2 regions of the Streptomyces sp. NRRL B-3229 genome follow, and region 2 is predicted to be linked to the other one. Evidence: predicted binding sites of a transcription regulator. Region 2 holds the regulator's gene; the other holds the start of a gene.
What was found. Region 2 encodes HrcA, which represses chaperone genes, less so after heat shock. Its sites were predicted from a motif close to TTNGCACTCNGNNNNNCNGAGTGCNAA; they were not measured.

Region 1: groL (chaperonin GroEL) is a predicted target of HrcA. The motif match lies at 2,476-2,502, and genes of this name have one in related genera.

The regions. Positions count from the first base shown of each region.
Region 1 is NZ_JOGP01000007.1:335,278-341,778, reverse strand. It holds SAM riboswitch class I at 1-61, shown strand, start outside; gene thrC (threonine synthase) at 79-1,359, shown strand; gene IF54_RS0113425 (MoaD/ThiS family protein) at 1,356-1,631, shown strand; gene IF54_RS0113420 (cold-shock protein) at 2,099-2,305, shown strand; gene groL (chaperonin GroEL) at 2,666-4,288, shown strand; gene IF54_RS0113410 (NADH:flavin oxidoreductase) at 4,603-5,733, shown strand; gene IF54_RS0113405 (metallophosphoesterase family protein) at 5,886-6,501, shown strand, end outside.
Region 2 is NZ_JOGP01000002.1:350,831-357,331, forward strand. It holds gene hemW (radical SAM family heme chaperone HemW) at 1-921, shown strand, start outside; gene IF54_RS0104515 (DUF3097 domain-containing protein) at 1,034-1,840, opposite strand; gene IF54_RS0104520 (MBL fold metallo-hydrolase) at 1,872-2,603, opposite strand; gene hrcA (heat-inducible transcriptional repressor HrcA) at 2,755-3,771, shown strand; gene dnaJ (molecular chaperone DnaJ) at 3,772-4,911, shown strand; gene IF54_RS0104535 (nitronate monooxygenase) at 5,031-6,107, shown strand; gene IF54_RS0104540 (16S rRNA (uracil(1498)-N(3))-methyltransferase) at 6,104-6,501, shown strand, end outside.

The DNA of each region.
Region 1 (6,501 bases), on a different contig from region 2:
CCCGGCTAGGGAAGGTGCCAAATCCGTCTCACGGCGAAACGCGTCGTGAGGAAGATGAGGAGAAAGGGCCTCGCCTCCATGGCTGCGCAGACTGTTGCAAGCACCACGAACTCCGTCGACCTGGGTCCCGCCGCGGCACTGAGCTGCCGCGAGTGCGGTCACCGCGTGCCGCTCGGCCCGGTCTTCGCCTGCGAGGAGTGTTTCGGCCCGCTCGAGATCGCGTACGACTACTCGGCCTACGAAACCGAGGAGCTCCGCAAGCGGATCGAGGCGGGACCCGCGAACATCTGGCGTTACGCCCCGCTGCTGCCCGTCCCCGCGGACGTGGCGGACAAGCCCAACATCAACCCCGGCTGGACCCCCCTCGTGAAGGCCGACAACCTCGCCCGCGAGCTCGGGGTCACCGGCGGCCTGTACATCAAGGACGACTCCGGCAACCCGACGCACTCCTTCAAGGACCGCGTCGTCGCGCAGGCCCTGGAGGCGGCGCGCGCGTTCGGCTTCACCACTCTCTCCTGCTCCTCGACCGGCAACCTCGCCGGTGCGGTCGGTGCCGCCGCCGCCCGGGCCGGCTTCCGCTCGTGCGTGTTCATCCCGCACGACCTGGAGCAGGGCAAGGTCGTCATGGCCGCGATCTACGGCGGCGAGCTCGTCGGCATCGAGGGCAACTACGACGACGTGAACCGCTTCTGCTCCGAGCTGATCGGCGACCCGGCCGGCGAGGGCTGGGGCTTCGTGAACGTCAACCTGCGGCCGTACTACGCCGAGGGCTCCAAGACGCTGGCGTACGAGATCTGCGAGCAGCTCGGCTGGAAGCTCCCCGACCAGCTGGTCGTGCCGATCGCGTCCGGCTCCCAGCTCACGAAGATCGACAAGGGACTCCAGGAGCTGATCAAGCTCGGGCTCGTCGAGGACAAGCCGTACAAGATCTTCGGTGCGCAGGCGGAGGGGTGCAGCCCGGTCTCCGTCGCGTACAAGGCGGGGCACGACGTCGTACGGCCGCAGAAGCCGAACACCATCGCCAAGTCCCTCGCCATCGGGAACCCGGCGGACGGGCCGTACGTGCTGGACATCGCCCGTCGTACGGGGGGTGCCGTGGAGGACGTGAACGACGAGCAGGTCGTGGACGCGATCAAGCTGCTGGCGCGGACCGAGGGCATCTTCGCGGAGACCGCGGGTGGCGTGACCGTGGGTGTGGCCCGCAAGCTGATCGAGAACGGTGTCCTCGACCCGGCGAAGACCACGGTGGTGCTGAACACCGGCGACGGTCTCAAGACCCTGGACGCGGTGGCCGGTACCGGACTCACCGCCACGATTCGTCCGAACCTCGACTCTTTCCGAGAGGCTGGCCTCGCATGAGCGTCAACGTCCGCATCCCCACCATCCTGCGCACCTACACCGGCGGCCAGGCCGAGGTGCAGGCCGAGGGCGGGACCCTCGCCGAGGTCATCGCGGATCTGGAGAAGAACCACACCGGTATCGCCGCGCGCGTTCTCGACGACCAGGGCAAGCTGCGCCGGTTCGTCAATGTGTACGTGAATGACGACGACGTGCGGTTCGAGCAGGGGCTGGAGACGGCGACGCCCGACGGGGCGGGAGTCTCGATCATCCCGGCGGTCGCCGGCGGGTGAGCGTGACCCCGATCGCGACCGTGACCGTATGACTGGTCATTACCTTCGGTAACAGTAATTACCGAGTGTTCAACTGATTGCCCCCTCCGTGAGAGAAGCGGAGGGGGCAATTCTCTATGGTTGAGCGCGGTACAGTTGGGGAACCAGGGTCTTTCTCCTTGCCGTACGCATATGAGTTCTCGCTCCACATGCGATGAGAAGTAGCCAAAGTGTGTGCACTTTATGCGGCTTATGCGCCCTTTATGGGGCCCGACTTGCCCCGAATTCGGGCGAATTCTCACTACATTCCGGACCCCTTCCGTCCAGAATTCTCGTCCGATTGACCTGTTGCAGACGGCAGTTGGACAGATACATTCAGCCGCGGTCGACGCGTTCCGGCGCACGCCCCCAACCATGTGGGGGGTGAGGTCTGACCCGGATCCGCGAAGTGCGGATCCGTGCAAGGGCCAGTAATAGGGGAGTTAGGCATGGCTCAGGGCACCGTCAAGTGGTTCAACGCGGAGAAGGGGTACGGCTTCATCGCGGTCGACGGTGGTGCGGATGTATTCGTCCACTACAGCGCGATCCAGATGGACGGTTACCGCACCCTTGAAGAGGGCCAGCGGGTCGAGTTCGAGATCTCGCAGGGTCAGAAGGGGCCGCAGGCGGACATGGTCCGTCTCGCGACTGGCTGAAGCACGCGCCGGGTAACAACAGCGTCGTTCTTCTTTTCTTGAACGAAGGGCTCGTACCCCATGGGGAGTCATGGGTACGGGCCCTTCGTCATGCCTCGTCACGAGTCCCGGCATGTCCCCGTCACGCGCCCGCAACCCCGTCCCGGACCCTGCCCGATCCACGAGAGGCGCTTGCACTCGACCATGCCGAGTGCTAATCATTGGCGTTAGCACTCTGAAGGTGAGAGTGACAACGAAGGACCGGGTCGGTGAGGCCCGCAGGCCGGGTGGGGAAGGAACCCACGAGGTGTGCGAGCCGTCCGTCGCGGGCGCGGGCGCGGTCCGAAGGAATCACCCCCAGTCCTGGAGGGACCACTTCACATGGCCAAGATCATCGCGTTCGACGAGGAGGCGCGGCGCGGCCTCGAGCGCGGCATGAACCAGCTCGCGGACGCCGTCAAGGTGACGCTCGGCCCCAAGGGCCGCAACGTCGTCCTCGAGAAGAAGTGGGGCGCCCCCACGATCACCAACGATGGTGTCTCCATCGCCAAGGAGATCGAGCTCGAGGACCCGTACGAGAAGATCGGCGCCGAGCTGGTCAAGGAAGTCGCCAAGAAGACGGACGACGTCGCCGGTGACGGTACGACCACCGCGACCGTGCTCGCCCAGGCCCTGGTCAAGGAGGGCCTGCGCAACGTAGCCGCCGGCGCCAACCCCATGGCCCTCAAGCGCGGTATCGAGAAGGCCGTCGAGGCCGTCTCCGCCGCTCTCCTCGAGCAGGCCAAGGACGTCGAGACCAAGGAGCAGATCGCTTCCACGGCCTCCATCTCCGCCGCCGACACCCAGATCGGCGAGCTCATCGCCGAGGCCATGGACAAGGTCGGCAAGGAAGGCGTCATCACCGTCGAGGAGTCCCAGACCTTCGGTCTGGAGCTGGAGCTCACCGAGGGTATGCGCTTCGACAAGGGCTACATCTCGGCGTACTTCGCCACCGACATGGAGCGCATGGAGGCGTCGCTCGACGACCCCTACATCCTCATCGCCAACTCCAAGATCGGCTCCGTCAAGGACCTGCTCCCGCTCCTGGAGAAGGTCATGCAGTCGGGCAAGCCGCTGCTGATCATCGCCGAGGACGTCGAGGGCGAGGCCCTGTCGACCCTGGTCGTCAACAAGATCCGCGGCACCTTCAAGTCCGTCGCCGTCAAGGCCCCGGGCTTCGGTGACCGCCGCAAGGCCATGCTCGGCGACATCGCCATCCTCACGGGCGGCGAGGTCATCTCCGAGGAGGTCGGCCTCAAGCTGGAGAACGCGACCCTGGACCTCCTGGGCCGCGCCCGCAAGGTCGTCATCACCAAGGACGAGACCACCATCGTCGACGGTGCCGGTTCCTCGGACCAGGTCAACGGCCGTGTGAACCAGATCCGCGCCGAGATCGAGAACAGCGACTCGGACTACGACCGCGAGAAGCTCCAGGAGCGCCTGGCCAAGCTCGCCGGTGGCGTCGCCGTCATCAAGGCCGGTGCCGCGACCGAGGTCGAGCTCAAGGAGCGCAAGCACCGCATCGAGGACGCCGTTCGCAACGCGAAGGCGGCCGTCGAGGAGGGCATTGTCGCCGGTGGTGGCGTGGCCCTGCTCCAGGCCTCCCAGGTCTTCGAGAAGCTGGAGCTCGAGGGTGACGAGGCGACCGGCGCCAACGCCGTGAAGCTCGCCCTGGAGGCCCCGCTCAAGCAGATCGCCGTCAACGGTGGTCTCGAGGGTGGCGTCGTCGTCGAGAAGGTCCGCAACCTCACCGTCGGCCACGGCCTGAACGCCGCGACCGGTGAGTACGTCGACATGATCGCCGAGGGCATCATCGACCCGGCGAAGGTGACCCGCTCTGCCCTGCAGAACGCCGCCTCCATCGCCGCGCTGTTCCTCACCACCGAGGCCGTCATCGCCGACAAGCCGGAGAAGGCCGCCGCGCCCGCCGGTGGCGGCATGCCGGGCGGTGACATGGACTTCTGATCACCCCCGGGCCGCGAGGCCTGACGGTTGATCAACGGTCTTGCCGGGGGCGGCACTTCCTGGGAACAGGGGGTGGCCGCCCCCGGTCTTTTCTTGCGCTATAGTTGATCACGAGCCGCCCGACGTGAACTCCCGTCGGTCGACTACGCGTTGGTGGTCCAAGGAAAGACGCCCCGCTTCCTGCGGGGAAATGCAGGTGCAAGGCCTGCCCGGCGCTCCATGTGAAGCCCGTCCCACGTCGTGGGGCGGGCTTCTGTCGTGCAGGGCGCCTTGGTAGCGTATATGTACATGCACATACCAAGGAGTATCGCCTCGTGACCGCCTCCCCCGCCTCGTCCACCTCCCGCGCCGCCGAGATCCTCGCCCGCCCGGTCCACATCAACGGTCTGACCGTCCCGAACCGCATCGCCATGGCGCCCATGACCCGCATGTTCTCCCCGGGCGGCATCCCCGGCGAGGACGTGGCGTCGTACTACTCACGCCGCGCCGCCGCCGGAGTCGGTCTCATCGTCACCGAGGGCACCTACGTCGGCCACGAGTCGGCCGGGAACAGCGACCGCGTCCCGCGGTTCCACGGTGAGGAGCAGCTGGCCGGCTGGGCGAAGGTCGCCGAGCAGGTGCACGCGGCCGGCGGCACCATCGTCCCGCAGCTGTGGCACATCGGCATGGTGCGTGAGCAGGGCCAGGCGCCCTACGCCGACGCCCCCGCGGTCGGTCCCTCCGGTCTGCGCATCGGCGCCGACGAGCCCACCGGCAAGGCCATGACCCAGCTCGACCTGGACGACGTCATCGGCGCGTTCGCCCAGGCCGCGGCCGCCGCCGAGCGCATCGGCTTCGACGGTGTGGAGCTGCACGGCGCCCACGGCTACCTCCTCGACCAGTTCCTGTGGGCGGGCACCAACCGGCGCGGCGACTCCTACGGCGGTGACCCGGTCGCCCGTACGAAGTTCGCGGCGGAGATCGTGGCGGCCGTACGGGAGACGGTGTCGCCGGAGTTCCCGATCATCTTCCGGTACTCGCAGTGGAAGCAGGAGGCGTACCAGGCGCGGCTCGCTCAGACGCCGGAGGAACTGGAGGCGATCCTCACGCCGCTGGCCTCCGCGGGGGTGGACGCCTTCCACGCCTCCACCCGCCGCTACTGGCTGCCGGAGTTCGACGGATCCGACCTCAACCTGGCCGGCTGGACGAAGAAGCTGACTGGAAAGACGACGATCACGGTCGGGTCGGTCGGGCTCGACGGCGACTTCATCCGTGGGTTCGTGGGGGAGGGGTCGCCGGTCAAGGGGATCGACGACCTCCTCGATGCGCTGGAGCGCGAGGAGTACGACATGGTGGCCGTGGGGCGTGCGCTGCTTCAGGACCCGGAGTGGGCGGCGAAGGTGCTGGCCGGTCGGTTCGACGAGCTTCAGCCGTATGACGCGGTGGCGCTGAAGTCGCTGAGCTGACGGTTCGGTTCGTCTCTGCGGGTCGGTGGGGGCTGCCGTTCCTGGGGGCTGCGCCCCCAGCCCCCGTCGGCCCGAAGGGCCTCGTCCTCAAACGACCATGTGGCGACCGGCGCACTGACGCGGGACCGGAACTCCCGCTAGCGTCAAGGGACATGCGGATCCTTCAGCTCTCGGACACCCATGTGGAGCGCACCGACGCTCCGAACAGGAACGGCGTCAACGCCACCGAATCCCTGCGGCTGATGCTCGCCGAGCTGTGGCACCTGCGGGACGTCGACGCGGTCGTCGTGACCGGGGACATCGCCGACCAGGGGGACGTGGAGGCGTACACGGCGGTGCGGGAGCTGGTCGGGGAGTTCGCCCGGCTCCGGAACGCCCCCGTCTTCTACACCACCGGCAACCACGACGAGCGCGAGGCCTTCGGCAAGGTGCTGGGCAGCGGGCATGCCGAGCCCGAGTGCGTGCTGGAGACCGACGCGGCGGAACGGGCCGCGGTGAGCACGGTCGGCGGTCACCGGTTCGTCACCCTCGACTCGCTGGTGCCGGGAAAGGTGTACGGCCGGATCAGCCCCGCTCAACTGAACTGGCTGCGGCAGGTGTTGAGCACCCCGGCCGAGCACGGCACGGTCCTCGCGTTCCACCACCCGCCCATCAGCCTCGGCCTGTCCGTCACCCAGCAGGTCTTCGGGCTGCTCGATCCCGGGGAGCTGGCGGCGGCGATCCGGGGCAGTGACGTACGGGTGGTCCTCACCGGGCACTACCACCTCC
Region 2 (6,501 bases):
GCTGCCGGGGACCTCGTACGGATGCTCGCGGCGATTCGTGACGAGTTCGGTCTCGCCGAGGACGCCGAGGTCACCACCGAGGCGAACCCGGAGTCCGTCGACCCGGCGTACCTGTCGGCGCTGCGCGAGGGCGGCTTCAACCGGGTCTCCTTCGGGATGCAGAGCGCCCGGCAGCACGTACTGAAGGTGCTGGACCGCACGCACACCCCGGGTCGGCCCGAGGCGTGCGTGGCGGAGGCCCGGGCGGCGGGGTTCGACCACGTCAACCTGGACCTGATCTACGGCACCCCCGGCGAGTCCGACGACGACTGGCGGGCGTCCCTGGAGGCGGCGCTCGGGGCCGGTCCTGACCACGTGTCGGCGTACGCGCTGATCGTCGAGGAGGGCACCCAGCTGGCCCGGCGCATCCGCCGAGGCGAGGTGCCGATGACCGACGACGACGTGCACGCGGACCGGTATCTGATCGCGGACTCGGTGCTGGCGGAGGCGGGGTTCGACTGGTACGAGGTCTCCAACTGGGCCACCTCGGAGGCGGCCCGCTGTCTGCACAACGAGCTGTACTGGCGGGGCGCCGACTGGTGGGGCGCGGGCCCCGGAGCGCACTCGCACGTGGGCGGGGTGCGGTGGTGGAACGTGAAGCACCCGGGGGCGTACGCGGCGGCGCTGGCTGCGGGGAAGTCGCCGGGGGCCGGGCGTGAGCTGCTCTCGGGCGAGGACCGGCGGGTGGAGCGGATCCTGCTGGAGCTGCGGTTGCGGGAGGGGGCGCCGCTCGCTCTTCTGCGCGAGGAGGGGCTGGCTGCTTCTCGCCGGGCGCTGGGGGAGGGGCTGCTGGAGACCGGGCCGTACGAGGAGGGGCGGGCTGTGCTGACGCTGCGGGGGCGGTTGCTGGCGGATGCGGTGGTGCGGGACCTGGTGGACTGAGCGCCTACGGGGGTGGGGGCTGTGTCGTCGGGCGGCTGCTGGTGTGTTTGTGGCTGGTCGCGCCCACGCGGCGGAGCCGCATATCGATACAGCCCCGCGCCCCTGGGGAGCGTCACTGAGCTGTGACGAAATCGATCAGTTCCTCCACTCGCCCGAGCAACTCCGGCTCCAGGTCCTTGTACGAGTTCACCCGCTTCAGGATCGCCTGCCACACCGCGCCCGTGTTGTCCGACGGCCAGCCCAGTGCCTTGCACACGCCCGTTTTCCAGTCCTGGCCGTGGGGGACTCTCGGCCACGCCTCGATACCCAGGGACGACGGCTTCACCGCCTCCCAGATGTCGATGTAGGGGTGGCCCACGACCAGGGCGTGTTCGCTGGTGACCGATGCGGCGATGCGGGACTCCTTGCTGCCCGGCACCAGGTGGTCCACCAGGACGCCCAGCCGCGCGTCCGGGCCGGGTGCGAACTCGGCCACGATCGCGGGGAGGTCGTCCACGCCCTCCAGGTACTCCACGACCACGCCCTCGATGCGCAGGTCGTCGCCCCAGACCTTCTCGACCAGTTCCGCGTCATGGCGGCCCTCGACGTAGATACGGCCGGCGCGGGCCACGCGTGCGCGTGCGCCGGGCACGGCCACCGAGCCGGACGCGGTACGGGACGGTCGTACGGGAGCCGTCGCCGGGGGTCTGACCAGGGTCACCACCCGGCCCTCCAGGAGGAAACCGCGGGGCTCCAGTGGGAAGACCCGGTGCTTGCCGAAGCGGTCCTCCAGGGTCACCGTGCCCGCCTCGCAGCGGATCACCGCGCCACAGAAGCCGGTGCCGGGCTCCTCGACCACCAGGCCGGGCTCGGCCGGAATCTCCGGTACCGGCTTCGGCTTCTTCCACGGAGGGGTCAGGTCGGCGGAGTACTGGCGCATTCGGATGACGATAGGAGAAGCCCGCCCCGGGCTAACGCGACACGCCGAAGCTTCTCGCCAGGGCGTCCCGCTGACGTCGTACGAACTCCGCGTCCACCACCGCTCCGTGACCGGGCACGTACAGCGCGTCCTCGCCGCCCAGGTCGAGGAGGCGGTCCAGGGCCGCGGGCCACTGCTGCGGTACGGCGTCCGGGCCCGCCTGGGGTTCGCCGGACTCCTCGACCAGGTCGCCGCAGAAGACCACCTCCGGGGAGCCGGGGACGAGGACCGCGAGGTCGTGGGACGTGTGCCCGGGGCCGACGTTCGCCAGCAGGACCTGGCGGCCGTCGCCCAGGTCGAGCGTCCACTCGCCGGAGACGTGATGCCGGGGGGAGACCAGGGCGTCCACCGCCTCGTCGGCCGGCGACGGCTCCAGGCCGTTGCGCACCGCGTCCGCCCGCAGTTCCGCGCGGCCGAGGCGTCCCGTCAGCACCGTCTCCACGCCCACCGCGCCGAACACCTCCGCCCCCGCGAACGCCGCAGCCCCGAAGACATGGTCGAAGTGGGGGTGGGTCAGCGCGAGATGGGTCACACGGTGCCCGGCCAGCTCCTCCGCCTCGGCCCGCAGCCGTGCGCCCTCGGCGAGGTCGGCGCCCGCGTCGATCAGGAGGGCCGTGCCCGCGCCGATCACCAGGCCCGCCGTACAGTCCCAGCGGGGCAGCCGGCACCGCCCGACCCCGGTCGCGACCCGCTCCCACCCGAGCTCTTCCCAAGTCACCGTCATACCGCGACGCTAACGGCAGGAACCTGCCCCACGGGACCGACCTTGCCCTGGGAGCACCCCACCGCCGTACACTGGCTCGGGGAGCGCTGGCACTCGGACGGACAGAGTGCCAGGCGAGATACCGAGGGAACGCATTCTGGAGGTGTGCGCGATGCTGAGTGAACGCAGGCTCCAGGTGTTGCGCGCCATCGTCCAGGACTACGTCGGCACCGAGGAGCCGGTCGGGTCGAAGGCCCTGACCGAGCGGCACAACCTCGGAGTCTCCCCGGCGACCGTCCGCAACGACATGGCGGCCCTGGAGGACGAGGGGTTCATCGCCCAGCCGCACACCAGTGCCGGGCGTATCCCGACGGACAAGGGCTACCGGCTGTTCGTCGACAAGCTGGCGGGCGTCAAGCCGATGACCGCCCCGGAGCGGCGCGCCATCCAGAACTTCCTCGACGGCGCGGTCGACCTCGACGACGTCGTGGCCCGGACCGTGCGGCTGCTCGCGCAGCTGACCCGGCAGGTCGCCGTCGTGCAGTACCCCTCCCTCACCCGGTCCACCGTCCGGCACGTCGAGCTGCTCTCGCTCGCGCCCGCGCGTCTGATGCTCGTGCTGATCACGGACACCGGCCGGGTCGAGCAGCGGCTGGTCGACTGCCCGGCGCCCTTCGGGGAGGCCTCGCTCGCCGATCTGCGGGCCCGGCTCAACAGCCGGGTCGCGGGGCGGCGGTTCGCCGATGTGCCCCGACTGGTCGAGGACCTGCCCGAGGGCTTCGACGTCGAGGATCGGGGTACGGTCGCGACAGTGCTCTCCACTCTCCTGGAGACACTCGTCGAGGAGAACGAGGAGCGGCTGATGATCGGCGGCACAGCCAATCTCACCCGCTTCGGACATGACTTTCCCCTCACCATCCGGCCCGTCCTGGAGGCACTGGAGGAGCAGGTCGTCCTCCTCAAACTCCTTGGAGAGGCCGGCGATTCGGGCATGACCGTGCGTATCGGTCATGAGAACGCCTACGAGGGACTCAACTCCACTTCGGTGGTGTCGGTCGGCTACGGTTCGGGCGGCGAGGCAGTCGCCAAGCTCGGCGTGGTCGGACCGACCCGCATGGATTACCCGGGAACGATGGGAGCGGTACGCGCAGTGGCACGGTACGTCGGACAGATCCTGGCGGAGTCGTAAGTGGCCACGGACTACTACGCCGTTCTCGGCGTGCGCCGCGACGCGTCGCAGGATGAGATCAAGAAGGCGTTCCGCCGGCTCGCACGCGAGCTGCACCCGGACGTCAACCCGGATCCGAAGACCCAGGAGCGGTTCAAGGAGATCAACGCCGCTTACGAGGTGTTGTCGGACCCGCAGAAGAAGCAGGTCTACGACCTCGGCGGCGACCCGCTCTCGCAGGCCGGCGGCGGAGGCGCGGGCGGCTTCGGGGCTGGTGGGTTCGGGAACTTCTCGGACATCATGGACGCGTTCTTCGGTACGGCCTCGCAGCGGGGTCCGCGTTCGCGCACCCGGCGCGGCCAGGACGCGATGATCCGGCTGGAGATCGAGCTCGACGAGGCGGCCTTCGGCACCACGAAGGACATCCAGGTCGACACGGCGATCGTCTGCACCACGTGCAGTGGTGAGGGCGCCGCGCCGGGCACCTCCGCGCAGACGTGTGACATGTGCCGCGGTCGCGGTGAGGTGTCGCAGGTGACGCGGTCCTTCCTGGGCCAGGTCATGACGTCCCGTCCCTGCCCGCAGTGCCAGGGCTTCGGCACCGTCGTCCCGACCCCGTGCCCGGAGTGCGCCGGCGACGGCCGGGTCCGCTCGCGCCGCACCCTCACCGTGAAGATCCCGGCGGGTGTGGACAACGGCACGCGCATCCAGCTCGCGGGCGAGGGCGAGGTCGGTCCCGGTGGCGGTCCCGCCGGTGACCTCTACGTCGAGATCCACGAGCTGCCGCACTCGCAGTTCCAGCGGCGCGGCGACGACCTGCACTGCACGGTCACGCTCCCGATGACGGCGGCGTCGCTCGGCACCAAGGTGCCGCTGGAGACGCTGGACGGCATGGAGGAGGTCGACATCCGGCCCGGCACCCAGTCCGGCCAGTCGATCCCGCTGCACAGCCGGGGTGTCACGCACCTGCGCGGCGGCGGCCGGGGTGACCTCATCGTCCACGTCGAGGTCCAGACCCCGACGAAGCTGGACCCGGAGCAGGAACGACTGCTCCGCGAGCTGGCCAAGCTGCGAGGCGAAGAACGGCCGACCGGGCAGTTCCAGCCGGGCCAGCAGGGGCTGTTCTCCCGGCTGAAGGACGCGTTCAACGGGCGTACCTGAGCCTGCTGAAGGGCCCGTGCAGGGCCTTGTCTGAGCCGGTTTCCTGGTCCGTGCCGTCGGCCTGTGCCGACGGGGCGGTCGGATTCGGACTTGTTCGGAGGACGTGACAACATGCCGTCATGTCCTCCGCACTGACCGATCTCTTCCCTCATCCGATCGTGCAGGCCCCCATGGCGGGCGGCGTCTCCGTGCCGCAGCTCGCCGCCGCCGTGTCCGAGGCCGGCGGGCTCGGATTCCTGGCCGCCGGGTACAAGACGGCCGACGGGATGTACCAGGACATCAAGCAGCTGCGCGGCCTGACGGGGCGGCCCTTCGGCGTCAACCTCTTCATGCCGCAGCCGGAGTACGCGGACCCGGCCGCGGTCGAGGTCTACGCCCACCAGCTGGCCGGTGAGGCCGGCTGGTACGACACCGAGCTCGGCGACCCCGACGGCGGACGGGACGACGGCTACGACGCCAAGCTCGCCGTCCTCCTCGACAACCCGGTCCCCGTGGCCTCCTTCCACTTCGGCATCCCGAGCGCCGAGACCCTGGAGTCCCTGCGCCGGGCCGGCATCTTCACCCTCGTCACCGCGACCACCCCCGAAGAGGCCCTCGCCGTCCAGTACGCGGGCGCCGACGCGGTGATAGCCCAGGGCGTGGAGGCCGGCGGCCACCAGGGCACCCACCGGGACATCCCCGAGCAGGACGGCTCCGGCCTCGGCCTGCTCTCCCTCGTCGCGCAGATCCGCGAGACCGTGACCCTCCCGATCGTCGCCGCCGGCGGCATCATGCGCGGCAGCCAGATCGCCGCCGTCCTCGCCGCGGGCGCGAGCGCGGCCCAGCTCGGCACGGCGTTCCTCGCCACCCACGAGTCCGGCGCCCCCGACGTGCACAAGCAGGCGCTGACCAACCCGCTCTACGTCCGCACCGAGCTGACCCGTGCCTTCTCCGGCCGCCCCGCCCGCGGCCTGGTCAACCGCTTCCTGCGCGAGCACGGCCCCTACGCGCCCGCCGCCTACCCCGAGGTCCACCACCTCACCGCGCCGCTGCGGAAGGCCGCTGCCAAGGCCAAGGACCCGCAGGGCATGGCACTGTGGGCGGGACAGGGCCACCGTATGGCCCGCGACCTGCCCGCGGGCCGGCTCGTGGAGCTCCTCGCGGCCGAACTCGCGGACGCTCGGACAGCGTTGTCGGCCAAGGGAGGACTGCGATGACCGCGCCAGTATTCGTCGTCGACCACTTCGACGCGGGCGGCGGCGGGCACTACGTCCTCGACGGCCCCGAAGGCCGGCACGCCGTCTCGGTGAAGCGGCTCCAGCCCGGCGAGGACGTCATCCTCACCGACGGGGCCGGGCGTTGGGCGGACTGCGTGGTGCTCGCCGCCGAGGGCAAGGACCGGCTGGTCGTCCAGCTGGACTCGGTCTTTGAGGAGCCGCAGCCCCAGCCCCGCATCACCGTCGTCCAGGCCCTCCCCAAGGGCGACCGCGGTGAACTCGCCGTGGAGACCATGACCGAGGTCGGCGTCGACGCCATCGTGCCGTGGCAGGCGGCCCGTTGCATCACCCAGTGGCGGGGCGACCGGGGCCTGAAGGCGCTCGCGAAATGGCG